DNA from 3 places in the Acetobacter sp. DmW_125128 genome. Region 1 is predicted to be linked to each of the others. Evidence: riboswitches for the same ligand, from Rfam matches in the RefSeq annotation. Region 1 holds a riboswitch; each other region holds the start of a gene.
The links. A riboswitch is a leader RNA that binds a small molecule or an ion and turns the genes downstream of it on or off. The one in region 1 is predicted to bind cobalamin.
Positions count from the first base shown of each region.

Region 1 (4,661 bases):
TACTGACGCCACTCTTCCCCAAGAGCATTTTTCCAATCGATATTGGCTTTGATGCCGTAACCATAACAGATATGAACTGCTGTCTCGCACTTCAGCCCTTCAATAGCTTTCTCTAATGTGGCAATGCCCCAGTCATTGACCTCATCAAAGAAAACATTGAAGGCGGGTTCATCGAACTGGATGATGTCGACACCAGCCGCTTCCAGTTCTTTTGCTTCCTGATTGAGAATTTTGGCAAATTCCCAAGCGAGTTTTTCACGGCTTTTGTAGTGGCCATCATAGAGCGTGTCGATCATCGTCATGGGGCCGGGGAGCGCCCATTTGATAGGTTTCTTTGTCAGGGTGCGTAAAAACTTTGCATCCTCGACAAAAACCGGTTTTTCACGCGCTACGGCGCCGACAACGGATGGTACGCTCGCATCGTAGCGGTTGCGAATTTTGACTGTCTGACGGTTCTCGAAATCGACACCACTGAGATGCTCAATAAAGGTCGTGACGAAATGCTGACGCGTCTGCTCGCCGTCACTGACGATATCAATGCCAGCACGGTTCTGATCGTCCAGCGTCAGGCGAAGCGCATCCTGCTTACCTTCGACCAGCTCTTCCCCCTGCAATTTCCAGGGGGACCAGAGTGTCTCAGGCTGTGCGAGCCATGAGGGTTTCGGCAGGCTGCCAGCCGTTGAGGTGGGGAGGAGTGTTTTCATGAGAGGTAACCTTGTATTTCTGATGGATCAGGCGACGTAACCGGCAGACCATTTTTCGAGAATGTCGTGATATGGCTTGATGAAATGCTCGTCCGTATAGTGTCCCTGTGAGATCGCCAGTTGTGTACGCTCCTCCCGATCGTAGACAATGCGGGTGTTGGAATAGTCCTGATGTTTTAGGCTCGGTTGATAACAGTCAGCCGCAGCAGAATTGGCATTGTAAATTTCAGGACGGTAAATTTTCTGAAAAGATTCCATCACGCTGATGGTGCTGATCAGTTCAAGAGCAGAGTAGTCAGACAGCAGATCGCCAAAAAAATAGAAGGCCAGTGGCGCAGCACTATTGCGCGGCATGAAATAACGAACTTGCATTCCCATTTTTTTAAAATACTGGTCTGTCAGAGAAAATTCACGCTGTTCATACTCAACGCCGAGAACAGGATGCTGATTTTCCGTTCGATGATAGGTGCGATTGGTCGAGACACTGAGGCAGATAACCGGTAATTTTTTAAAATTCTGCTTGTAAGCAGACGAGTTCATAACGCTTTTAAAGAGATTTCCATGTAGGTTCCCATAATTATGGGGAACACTGAATTTGGCTTTTTCTTTATTGTAAGCCGGTAACAACACGCTGAAGTCGTAATCCCGCACGTACGAGGAAAAACTGTTTCCGGCGAGGCCCTCTATCCGTTTGTTGGCGTTTTTATCAACAATTGTTGTGTAGAGGACTTCGATCAGAGGAAAGCTGCCGCTTTTGCCTGCAAAGGCGAGATCCATCTCCACAGAAACGATTTCAAGTTCAAGAGTGTAACGATCTCTGTTGGCATTATCCCAATGCGCCAGATCATTGAACCGGTTGTCTATCATCCGCAGGACATTGCGCAGGTTTTCCTGACGGCTTTTCCCTCTCGCCAGATTGGCAAAATTGGTCGTAAGGCGGGTTCTGTCGGAAGGATGATAGTTTTCATCGAAACGAAGCCGATGGATACTGAATGTCGAATCCTGAATCATTGTTGTTCTGCATCCCTATTTCCACCGTAAACCAGAATGCGGGCACGGGGGCATGGCGTCCCCAAGTTTGTCTTCTGAGTTTTTTAGGCGGTGGTGGTCATCGTCATGGTAGCTTTATGCCTGAACGAACCCGTGAGCAGAAATGATTTGATTTCATCAATACATCAATATTGTTCATGGACTAATGTGGCTGCATTGCTTCGGGAAAAGACGCAGTCAGAAACTGATTGGCGTAATGTTTGTTTTCAGGACATCAGCTCAATCCGGTCTCGGTCTACATGCGAAAAACTGATATCTGCCTTTCGCAGCTCCAGAATGTTCCAGCTTGCACGTGGGATGCGTTTGGCGGCATGGTGCAGGAGCAAACGCTTCAATGGTCCCGCGCGAGCGGGTTAATAGGGAACTCCGTTATGTTCTGGTCAGACAATCGGCCGGAAGCAAAGTCGGAGGCTGCTCCCGCAACTGTAGGCGGTATGCCGCTGGTTCGTTCACTTTGAACGTGAACCACTGTTCTCATAGGAACGGGAAGGTTGGAACCAGTTGGCCATGATCCGTGAGCCAGGAGACCTGCCATTGCTCAGCCACCAACCGTCGGGCGGGATGACCGAAGGGAGGAGAGAATATATGCCTGTCTGCCTCATGCCTCGGTCACTCCTGATGAATCAGGCGATGGACTCTTTTCAGGTCAGGGGGACTTACCCCATCATTTCTGGCCGATATACGAATGACGCTTTTGTGCTGCAAACAGCATTGATCCGTTAGACACTTCAGAGTCAGTCACCGGACAATCATGCATTCTGTCCGATAATTGATAACGGGTACACTTGCTCAGACAAAATGTGAGAGACGACACGATGCTCCATGACGAGGGGTTGTATTGTTTCCTTTGCGCTGAGCCAGTTGAAAAGCCGAGGCAATGGAAAACGAACTTCACCAAATTTCAGATCATTCAGCGTGCGCGGTACAGATTGATTTAAGACGTGTCAGAACCAATCCGAACTTCTGGTATCCTGTCGCATGGTCCCGTGAATTGGGACGGGAAAAGGCAATCGATGTCCGGTTTGCAGGGCAGCATATCGTCGTCGTGCGCCCCAAAAGCGGCATTCCTTATGCTCTGGATGGCCTGTGCGCCCATCGGCAGGTTCTGCTTGGCAAAGGAAACGTCCATGGTGACCTGATAAGCTGCGTTGCTCATGGTCTGAGATATAACCGGGACGGCCAATGTGTTTCGCCGAATGTTTCAGCCGAAGCGCAATGTCTGCGTCTCAAAAGTTGGGCCTGCCGCGAAAAAGATGGGCTTATTTTTGTTTTCATGGGAGACCAGTCTCTTGCGGCGACGACCGCGCTTCCTGATTTTCCAAGGGTGAGAGACAGGCGCTATCGCACGCGGCGCTTCGGGCAGGTGGTGAACTGTCATTACAGTTTCATGCATGAAAACCTGATGGATATGAATCATCAGGTTCTGCACAGTCGGTTGGTCGGGAAAATGAAGCCTCGGTTCCTCGGAATGGATCACGGAGAGGATTTTGTGGAGGCCCGCTACACCTTTGCACGAACCGGCGGCAAACAGCCTTTGAGCGAGGCGCTGATCTACGGCCAGAGACGCCGTGATGGTCGGGATTTTGCCTACCGGGATGTCATGACCATCAGGACACAATATCCTTACCAGATCCTGCGTATTGAAACGCAAGGGATTGAGGAACCCGTGATGGAGTTATGGATCTCTTATGTGCCGCAGGATCGTGAGGAGTTGACCAACCGTGTTTTCGGTCTGTTGTCGATCAAACGACTGAAAGTGCCTTTTTTACTGGATCTTGCCTGGCCAATACTGGTCGCATTCACGGAGCGCGTCTTCTTTGAAGATCGCGAGATTGTCGAGCTGGAACAGGCTGCATGGAAAGACCTCGGTGGAGATCACAATCGGGAAGTCTTCCCGGTTATCAATCAACTTCGTGATCTGCTCAGGCGATGTGGTCAGGCGCCAGAGAGTGTAGAAAAGACGGTCCCATGAGATTGCCTTTTATCGCGCCACCTTCCCATGCTTTTCATCCTTTGCTGGAAAAGATCATTTTTCTGGCACCTGATCGAACCTGTGTCATTTCTTTGCTGGGGACAGATGCAGCTTTACCTGAAGAAGAACAATTGCAGCAGAATGGCTATGATCTTTTCCAGATGACTGTTTCCAATCTACCAACAGACCATCAGATACGTGGTGACTATCTGGAAGCACATTTCAGGCCGCTTCTCGATACAGCGATAGAAATGGCGATGGCGCTGACTGACAGGCCAGCGCACGTGCCGGAAGCAAGTTACGTGCAAACCTATATAGCGGTTCAGAATCTGATTGGTGCACAGAAAGCTGCGATGGATCTGTATTGTCGTGTGCAAGTTGAATTTATGATTTCTTGAACAGTGTGAACCTGAAGAGACAGATCCATGAGTAATGTCATAGATTTCCCCACCCAGAATGGGGCAGGCAGGCCCTATCTGGCGGCAAAAGATCTCACAAAAGAACAGTGCCGTTTTATTCTCTCTCTACCGATAAGCGGCGAGTATGGCATCCCCATAGCGGATCGCGGTGCCATTCGCGGATCATTGATATTGATGGGATATGTCGCAGCCGGATTTTCCGTACGCTGGGGCAGTGCTGCCGCTCGTCTTACCAGTCGAGGACGAAGCATGCATCGGGAATTGATGTCTCGTGAAAATCATTGGTGAAGTGGAATAGGATCTGAATAGAAAAAGCGAACACTTGTCATTTGAATGCTGTCTTGAATTTCGAATTAAGAAACTATGCAATATTGTCAGAACTGAAATTAGGCGATCACTGATAAAACAATGTCGGTTTTTTGGACGTCTGAAACGATTTTCTTAAGACCGACATGACGGCGAAAGCGGGAGATCCGCTTAGCGCGCAGCAACCAAACTGGACTTGCAACGGTTTTG
Region 1 covers NZ_VHOP01000034.1:78,195-82,855, reverse strand. The annotation lists gene FKW19_RS10635 (methionine synthase) at 1-704, opposite strand, end outside; gene FKW19_RS10630 (DUF1852 domain-containing protein) at 732-1,715, opposite strand; gene FKW19_RS15965 (hypothetical protein) at 1,961-2,089, opposite strand; cobalamin riboswitch at 2,073-2,305, shown strand; gene FKW19_RS10625 (Rieske 2Fe-2S domain-containing protein) at 2,632-3,726, shown strand; gene FKW19_RS10620 (hypothetical protein) at 3,723-4,124, shown strand; gene FKW19_RS10615 (hypothetical protein) at 4,152-4,433, shown strand.

Region 2 (4,661 bases), on a different contig from region 1:
GCGTAATGTTGGTGGAAATTACATCACCCATAGGTGTTGCAATTTTTAGGCCACCAGCAAATGGCTGCGAACCGGGCTTGGTGTGACAGGCAATACAATCTGATGCAGTGGCAATATAAGCACCACGATCCAGAACAGCCTGATCCGGGGCTGCATCTTCTGCATGGACAGGTGGCTGGGTAAGAGCGCAAACACCAAGCACCGTGCCTGCCGAAAGAAGGGTGCGCAAGGTTTTGGAAAAATCAGGCATGAGCAAGTTCTTTTTTCAGCGTATCGGCAACACGTAGCGCCAAGGCAGCTACAGTCAAGGTGATGTTGCCGGTGCCAACGGTTGAGAAAACCGAGGAACTGGCAATAAACAGATTGTCATGATCATGCGTTCGGCAATGGCCATCCACCACGGAATCCTTGGGATCTGCGCCCATAATGGTGCTGCCTGCGGGATGATCCTGCGGGAAGTAGCCCGGAGTCCACTGTTCATCCGTACCGTGCATCAGTTTGATTAGGTCGCGGAAAACATAGCGTGTGTGTTCACAACTGCGCACAGTGTATTCGGGCAGCTTATAGTACACTTCTGGGTGCGGAATCCCCAGAATGTCCTTATGATCTTTGCTGAGTGTCAGACGGTTGTTGGGATCTGGCAGAGCTTCGTTATGGCTGAACAGCCGCACAGTGTGTGAAGCTAGGTAACGAATCTGTTCTTCCAGTTCCCGGCCAACGTACCCTTTGGAAATAGCTAACTGGGTAGCCAGATCCACTTGGTTATCATCCACCATGTGCACAAGGTAGGCCCCACGGTCTGAGCGCCAGTTTCCATCACGGAAATTGTCGATCACGTTGGTTTCCAGCGGCCCACGGCCCGGCCACAAGGCTTGATCGCCACTGATGAAGGTAACCTGTACACCGGTATGATCCATCATGTTGCGGCCTACATGGCCGGAACTGTTGGCAACACCATCCGGGCTTTGTTCATCAGCAGAAAGCAGCAGCAGTTTAGCTGTTTCAATGCAGTGCGCAGCAATAACAAAATATTTGCCCGTAACGCGGTGTGACCCTTTGTCGGGGTCAAAGTAATGCACGGCGGTTACGCGCTTGTTCGCGCTGTCTCGCTCAATCTTATACACCACAGCGTTGGGGATAAACTTAGCCCCGGCAGCTTCTGCATGGTAAACGGAATAGCTACCGTTATACATGGCCCCAATAGGGCAGATGGGCATGCAGTTATTATGCCCTTCACACGTTGGGCGGCTATCATACGGGCGAGTGTTACGTGCTTGTGGTTCGTGCACCACGCGCCACGGCGTTTTTTCCTGAATCAGTTTGCGGAATTGTTGTGCAGCGTAGGAAATGGGCAGTGCATCCATAGGATATGGCTGCCTGCGAGGAGACCCAAGATCTTCTACCGCAGGATCTGGCCCGCAAACCCCCATCATGACTTCTGCCTGATAGTAAAAGGGTTCCAGATCATCGTAAGTCAAGGCCCAATCGCGGCCCTGACCGTAACGTGTTTTGAGTTCAAAGTCTGATGGTAGGTAACGCCATGCGCACCCAGCCCAGTGCCATGTGGTACCGCCCATCATACGTAAGTAAACCTGCTGATAGGCTTCGGCATTTGGGCCGGAGGTATGCAGATACTCGTTAGGGGTTTGCTGATCAGGCGGATGCCGTGCCCAAGGTACAGCCGGGAATGGCCCCTGATAAGAGGGTTTGTTTTCCAGATTGCGGAAGTTTTCTACAAAATGCTGGCGGTCAACACGTGGGCCAGCTTCCAGCACAATGACGGAAATACCGGCGCGCGCCAGTTCGTTGGCAATAGAACTACCTGCAACGCCTGATCCTACGATCACAACGTCGGCTGAAAGATTTTCTTCGGAGGGCATAAAGCGGGGTATCCCGTAAGATCAGGTCGGTTCGATAACAAGGGCGGAAGCAGAAAGTGCAGGGTGCCCTTTTGGGCGTGCAACTTCTGGTGGCTTGCTTGTCCAGTAGAATGGGCCGCCTGTTGCATAGGTTTTGGGGTAAACGGCATCCTTGGTGATGTCGAACATCAGGGCGGAGCGGTAAACCACCACTTTGCCATCCGCAATACCTCGGTACCAGCCGGTTAGAATTTCGTGGATGACATTTTTAAGTTTGGGATCAGATTTTTCTGCTGCATGAGCAAAGGCAGATGCCGTCGTAAATTTTTCTCGCTCTAGTAGAGTATGCAGGGCGTTAAGTTTATCCTGTCGATCGGCATTGGCATGCACGATATTGGCATATAGGGCCGCACCAATCTGGGGGTTTAGCGTATCTCTATCTGTCAGTCGCTGGGATATCTGCATAAAGTGAGAGAGGTCTTCAGTGTTTGGTGTAGTAGGCGCGGTATTAGCAAGCGCCGCACCTGTTGTGCCTGCAACAGAAAGACCAATACCACCTAAAAGCACATCCCGACGGGACATGCGCAACAGTTTATTCAGGCGCATGGCGTTAGGAGATGAACACCACTCCGCCACAGGCTGCCCCTCGTGCGTTTGTCTCATTCTTCGGATTCTCCCTACAAAACCGGGCTCCGCCTTGTCAGAATGAAACATTGCGGAGAATATCGAGTTCAAAATTACGGGTAGTTTTATAGGGACGGCCTGAGCTTGCAAGCTGTTGTAATGGAATAATAGGTTATTTCATGCTTCGTTGAAGCAGGTATGCTTAGGGGTTAATGTGGCAGTTGTTGCCTATACGGCCATGAAATGGCTGCCAGGTATCTGTTCTACCAAAGAGCTCCAAACCTAAAAAACCATGCAGTTTCAGGGCACCATCGTCCGCTATCCATATAATGGCATCGTAAGTATTTTTGCTCTGAGGATCAAAGATATGACCTTTCCAGTGGTCATGCCGGTCTTCCATGGGATGGAAGCCTTTGAGCATCTGAAGGTTACATTCTGTTTTTCTACGGCCAGAAGCTTCTTCATCTTGCGTTAGGTTTAACCCTACAAGGTTCCCACACATTTTATCGCCACAGGTGTGGATATTGAATACGCCTTTACCGTCTTCCGTAATCCATTGTCCGGTTATGGCTGGTGTGGAGGCGCTTTCTGCATGAGCGTTGGAGGGTATATTGCTCCATGCAAGAAGCAGTGCTGTTAAAAATGAGCTAAAGGCATGTTTATGCATGTTACTGCCTGTTTTGCCGCTGCCGGTTCATCCCGCCCGGTATGATGTGCCTGATGGAGGCAGGTCTCCTGGCTTGGGGATATGGTATGTTAGACCTTTTACCTTCCCAGCCGTGTTTATCGGCCAGTGGCTAGCCGTGACCGGCAGCAGGTCAAACCTCCCCTTACAGTTGCGGGAGCAGCTGCCGACTATAAAGATTCTGCTTCAATTTAAGGCAGAAATCCGTACACGGCATTCCCTTTCAAGCCGCTTGCGCAGCACCATCCATCTGTTCGAATATATATTCTAGCAATAAGCAGGTTTGGTGCCAGTATGAGAAAAGCAAGGCAGGTGAGATGTTTTTGCGCCTCGCTTTGCCTTACAGGGCAGCAATAACCTTAAGCCCTGCCAGAATAGCATTGGGAATAACCGAGGTTTCTCCGGGGCGCATCATGTACTCAAACTCGGATGTAATAACCAAGCCCGGTGTGACAGGAATGCCGTAATATGCTTCCAGAATTGCAGAATGTGTTTGTGGCCCATTGATATAGGGGCCAAGGGGAACGCCCGCAGCTTCCTGCATACGTTGCCCATAGGCCAAGCGTGGGCTGAGTTGGTAATAGGAATACATGACGCCCAGACGATCCAAAGGCCGGTGGGGGATAATACCCAAAAGGGAAGCCCCTGCGTAGAACTCGTTTGAGAATGTGGAGTTACTTGGCGTGTTATGAATGAAGCCAGCTAGCACATATCCGCCAGCCATCTGATGTTCGCCATGGCTGCGATACACCATCTGGTCTGCCTCTATATAAAATGTATCACGCGGTTTGAGTTTGTGCGGATGCACAGAGCCCGCAAAAGCAGCGGGAATGGTGCCAACCATATCGGGGTAAGGAGACGTGTCATGCCCAAAACCGATTTTGTAATGGCCCGGAAGCTTGCGCGTGCCAAAAAACGGTTCCCACGTTAACTCAATGGGAGTTTGAATACCTGTATAAGGCTCATCGCCCCATGCCCAACCTGTATTGTCACGTGCTTTGGGGCCTATGCGATAAATACCAGTGCGCAGGATAAGATCATGTGTTGGCCGAAAGCGCACTGTGCCTCCCCATGATGTTTTGGGGTAAACGCTCCAACCTGCCGGTTCTCGTATAGCCATGGGTGCAGAGCACATGGTCATGAATGTGCACAGTAAAATAGAAGTAGAATAGGTATGTGTAAGTGAAATGCGTCCGACATTGATATTGATACGGTTGTGGAGAAAAGATTTTTCTAGATACAGATCGGCAAGGCGGGCTGCTGCGGGGCCGTGAATACTCCATACTTCTGTAAGAAGTACATTTCTTTCCCCAACATGATCCCAGCCGACTTGTCGGCCTTCACGGTTCATAACAATACCATGCAGGTACCACCCTTGTAGCGGATTCCAACCGGTAAGCTTGCCGAGATCAAACAACATGCTGGCACGAATTTCATGCGTATAATCCATACCTTTTGAAAGACCGCCAGCAAGATTGGCTATACCTTCACCT
Region 2 covers NZ_VHOP01000006.1:11,811-16,471, reverse strand. The annotation lists gene FKW19_RS02375 (cytochrome c) at 1-250, opposite strand, end outside; gene FKW19_RS02370 (GMC family oxidoreductase) at 243-1,880, opposite strand; gene FKW19_RS02365 (sorbitol dehydrogenase family protein) at 1,902-2,573, opposite strand; gene FKW19_RS02360 (DUF2147 domain-containing protein) at 2,686-3,150, opposite strand; cobalamin riboswitch at 3,191-3,430, opposite strand; gene FKW19_RS02355 (carbohydrate porin) at 3,509-4,661, opposite strand, start outside.
Region 2: another riboswitch for cobalamin. It lies ahead of FKW19_RS02360 (DUF2147 domain-containing protein); the one in region 1 lies ahead of FKW19_RS10625 (Rieske 2Fe-2S domain-containing protein).

Region 3 (4,661 bases), on a different contig from region 1:
CAGAAAGAAAAATATTGTCTGGGTCCGCAAAAGCAGGTGCGGCAATAATAACAATTGTATAACCGGTTAATACAGCAGCATAGGCGCGAAAAAAGCGCAGGAATGTGGCGACCATGCAGGCTATTCCGACAAAAACAGAAAGAGCCGCAAAATACAGAACAGGGGACTGTACAAATATAGCCATAATGCCAATGCTGATAACGGCACCAATAACTGTGCCGATAACACGCCATACGCTTTTGGAAACCATAGCCCCTACAGTTGGATTTGCCACAATAAGAACAGTTGTGGCTGCACTGAGGGGAGAGTGAAGCTGGAACATGAACGCCAGAAAAACGGCAATGCCAATGCATAAAAAGACGCGGGCAGAATAGCCTGCGGTAGCCTTAAAGGCATTCCACTGGGCTTCATCAGAAAAAAGGGCAGGTAAGCAGCGGGAGAACACAGCGTTAAAGGAAGATAGTGTGTTACTGCTTTGCTCGGATCTAGCGTTCATGATGTGTTTCCAGCATGCAGGAAAGATCATGAATTAAGCTACGCACTTGGTCTTCTGTGAGGTTCTGGCGGACAGTCTGTTCAAGCTGTGCAGAAATAGTGTGAAACAGCACACATCTTTCTTGCCCTGCAGGTGTGAGCACAAGCTTTTTGGCGCGCCGGTCCTGCATATCCTGTTGGCGTGTGATCAGCTTTTGTTTTTCCAACAAATCCAGAATACGCACCAGTGCAGAACAATCCACGTTCATGGCGGCTGCAAGATCACTTTGCGTGGCTCCATCGGGCATCATCATCAAATAAGCCATCGGGCGCATACTGGCTAATGTCATGCCATGGGGGCGCAAGGCCCTGTCCAGTTGCGTGCGCCAGACTGTGGCTAACCGCATAATACGGAAGGTAAGCGCCATGTCTGAAAAACGCGTTTCATCCAGTGTGGGCAGAACGCGTGGAGAAGTCATGGAATCCTCATTAGTTAGCTAAAGAATATTTGATATATAAAGTATATTCATACGAATATAACATAGCTGTTTTGCGCGTCAATAATGGAAATAAAGCTACAAAGCACAGGAACATTAGCGTGAAACCTCAATCCTGTTTCGGATGGTAGAGCTTAAAGTTGTGAGGTCATAAAAACTGCGGGTTGAAAGCAAAGGCCGCTTATGCGCATTGTGCACCGGCTAATGGTGTCCTTTACGGGATGAAAAGGGAAGAACGGTGCAAGGCCGTCGCTGCCCCCGCAACTGTAAGTGACCCATGGTGTTCCGTAAGGGCTTTCGGGCCTCAACCACTGGTCTGCATGCAGGCTGGGAAGGTAGGGAGCGCCGTTTTATGTTCTGGCCTATAGGCTGGGGTATATGTGGGTACAAGCCAGGAAACCTGCCATTGGTGCCAGTATGCGTAAGCATGTTGGTGGGCCTTAGTTATTATTAAGTTCTGGCGTTGCTGCTGGCGGGGTGCCCGGCAGGCATAGATGTACCATAGGGTATATTTCCTCTGCTTATCTCTGAGGTAGAGGCGCCGGGTGTCTGCACCCCGTCAAGCGGCTGTTCTTTGAGAATGGCGGTTATTTCAGGGATACAGCATGGCCGAAGCTCCCGATTCTTCTCAAAAATCACCTCAGAATCGTCCTGTTTTGCATGTGTGTGTCACGTGTCGGCGCGGTGGGCCTGCTATGGATCAACCGCCGGGTGCCCAGCTATATGCACGTTTACAGGCCTTGGTGCAGGAAGCAGAAGCTACTGGGCAGGAAGCTCCCGTTCTGCTGCGTCAGGTTCAGTGTTTGGCAGCCTGCGATCGCGGATGCACTGCAGCCATTGCTATGCCAGAGCGTTGGACATGGTTATTAGGACATCTGGGTACAGAAAAAGCAGAAGATCTGCTGTCTTATGCCCAACTCTATGCAAAGTCTGCGCGGGGAACAGTCATGCCTTCGCGCCGTCCGGCATCTCTTTCCAATATGGTGTTGGGGCGTGTTCCCGCACAACTTTATGATGAACAGGAGCCTTCATGACAATCGCATCTCGCGTGCCTGTAACCATTATCACTGGTTTTTTAGGGGCAGGTAAAACAACCCTTTTGCGTAATCTGCTTCAGCGTGCTGCAGGGCACCGTATTGCCGTGGTGGTGAACGAATTTGGTTCCCTTGGCATTGATGGGGAAATCCTGCGCGGATGCGGAGTGGAAGGCTGCAAGGAAGATGACATTGTAGAGCTGACCAACGGTTGCTTGTGCTGCACGGTAGCAGATGATTTTCTGCCAACCATGGAAGCTCTGCTAGATCGGGCTGATCCACCGGAACATGTGGTTATTGAAACATCTGGTTTGGCACTGCCTAAACCATTGCTCAAGGCTTTTGGTTGGCCAACAGTGCGTAACCGCATGACAGTTGATGGCGTGATAACGGTAGTAGATGCACCAGCAGTGGCAGCAGGCCGTTTTGCAGATGATCCTGAAGCTATTGCCCAGCAGCGTGCGGCAGATCCTTCCTTGGATCATGACAACCCATTAGCAGAAGTTTTTGAAGATCAGATTAATGCCGCAGATCTTGTGGTGTTGAACAAGACAGATCTGCTGGATGCAGATGCGCTGACACGTGTTGAAGATGAAATCCGCCACACGGCACCACGCCCAGTTCAGATTGTGCGTGCCACAGAAGGCAAGGTGGATCCAGCCATATTGCTTGGGATTGGGGCAGCGGCAGAAGCAGACTTGGCTGCGCGTCCTTCTCATCATGATGCAGAGGATGGCGAACACGAACATGATGACTTTGAAAGTTTTGTCGTGCGCGTGCCTGAGCAGCACAGCGTCGAGCAGTTTTTAACGCTCTTGCAGGATACGGCGCGCCGTTATGATGTACTGCGCATGAAAGGTTTTGCAGCGGTAGCAGGCAAGGCTATGCGTTTGGCTGTGCAGGGTGTGGGGGTGCGTTTCCGGCACGAATTTGATCGTCCTCTTTCCGCTAACGAAAAACGAGAAGGCCGCATTGTCGTGATCGGGCAAAAGGGGCTGGATGCTGCATCCATAGCCAAGGCTCTTGGCGGCACCTTGGTAACGGCCTGATTAAGGACGGAGTAGGCTTATGCATCTTTTGGTGCGGGACAACCGGACGCTCGATGAACAGGAAATGGCAGAGGATCTTAATCTTCCCTCTGCTGATCTTGTTGTACTTTCTTTTACAGAAAGTGATCTTCTGGCCCTGCGCCATGCAGAAGCCTTGCTACGTGCTCAAACTGAAGAAGGCATAGTGCTTCCCACCTTGCAGGTCACAAGCCTGGCAAGATTACGCCATCCTATGTCGATCGATTTGTACATTGAAACCACATTGCAAAAAGCGCGCTGTGTTGTGGTGCGGCTGTTGGGTGGTTTGGATTACTGGCGTTATGGGGCAGAAGAACTGGCGGCATGGAGCCGTGAAACAGGCGTGCCGCTGGCTTTGTTACCCGGTGATACGTCACAAAGTTCTGTTTCTGATGTGCTGGAACAGGCAGTACATACCGGAGATGATGGACGGCTGGCGGAACTTTCCACTATTTCCGCAGAACATTACGCGCGGTTAAACGGTTTTTTCCAACAAGGAGGGCCGGATAACATCTGCGCAGCATTGGAAGTTATGTCTGCACTGGCAGGGATGCAGGAAGATAAAGGGACACATCCTAAAGCATTGCCTGCATGGGGCGTATATCGTTCTTATCCTACTACCGTCATGCCAGTTCAGGTGCAGATAAAAGCAGTGATACTTCTTTATCGCGCGCATTTGCTGGTAGGAGACGTGGCAGGGCCGGAATGTTTGGCAGAAGAACTGGCGCAACGTGGCTGTGCTGTAGATATTGTATATGTTACATCTTTGAAAGATCCTAACGTTTCTGATGATGTAAGCTATTATCTACAACGTGTAAAACCTGATGTTGTTCTGGATGCAACGTGTTTTTCTGCACGAAGCCAGAATGGTTTTTCACCATTGGATGTGGCCGATGCGCCTATTTTGCAGCTTCTGCAGCCGGGGTGCACACAGGATTTGTGGCAAGAAAGTCCACGAGGTCTGGCGCGGGCGGATATGGCCATGCAAGTGGTATTGCCAGAACTGGACGGCACAATTGCAACATTTCCAATTTCTTTCAGAAAAGATGCACAGCCCGGACAGCCTGCATTTAGAGAACCTTATAAACCGGGTATAAAGTTGGTGGCAGGCCGTGCAATTGCATGGGCTAAATTGCGGAAAATTGCGCAATCAGACAAAAAAATATCTATTATTCTATCTGACTACCCAGGTGCAGGGCTCGAAAAATCTGGGGCCCATATAGCGCATGCTGTGGGGTTAGATGGTTTTGCATCTACATCTTCCATTCTCACGCTCTTGTATAAGGCAGGTTATCATACAGGAGCAGAAAATGTTCCTGATGCAAAAGCCCTTGCCGCAGCACTTGTTGGTGGCAGTTTAAAGCCTGTTCTTGATACAAAGCTGTATCGTCAGTTTTTGGCATATTTAGATCCGGATTTTGTAAAATCTGTTTTTGCAGCATGGGGTGATCCCGAACACGATGCTAATGTAAAAGATGGCGTGTTTTGTCAGCGTTACATCCAGTTGGGCAATATTTCTCTGGCAGTGCAGCCAGATAGAGGGGCAGTAGCGGACCGTAAAGCGCTGTATCATGATCCAGACACACCTC
Region 3 covers NZ_VHOP01000006.1:31,879-36,539, reverse strand. The annotation lists gene FKW19_RS02460 (FUSC family protein) at 1-496, opposite strand, end outside; gene FKW19_RS02455 (MarR family winged helix-turn-helix transcriptional regulator) at 486-953, opposite strand; cobalamin riboswitch at 1,160-1,394, shown strand; gene FKW19_RS02450 (DUF1636 domain-containing protein) at 1,577-2,005, shown strand; gene cobW (cobalamin biosynthesis protein CobW) at 2,002-3,054, shown strand; gene cobN (cobaltochelatase subunit CobN) at 3,074-4,661, shown strand, end outside.
Region 3: another riboswitch for cobalamin. It lies ahead of FKW19_RS02450 (DUF1636 domain-containing protein); the one in region 1 lies ahead of FKW19_RS10625 (Rieske 2Fe-2S domain-containing protein).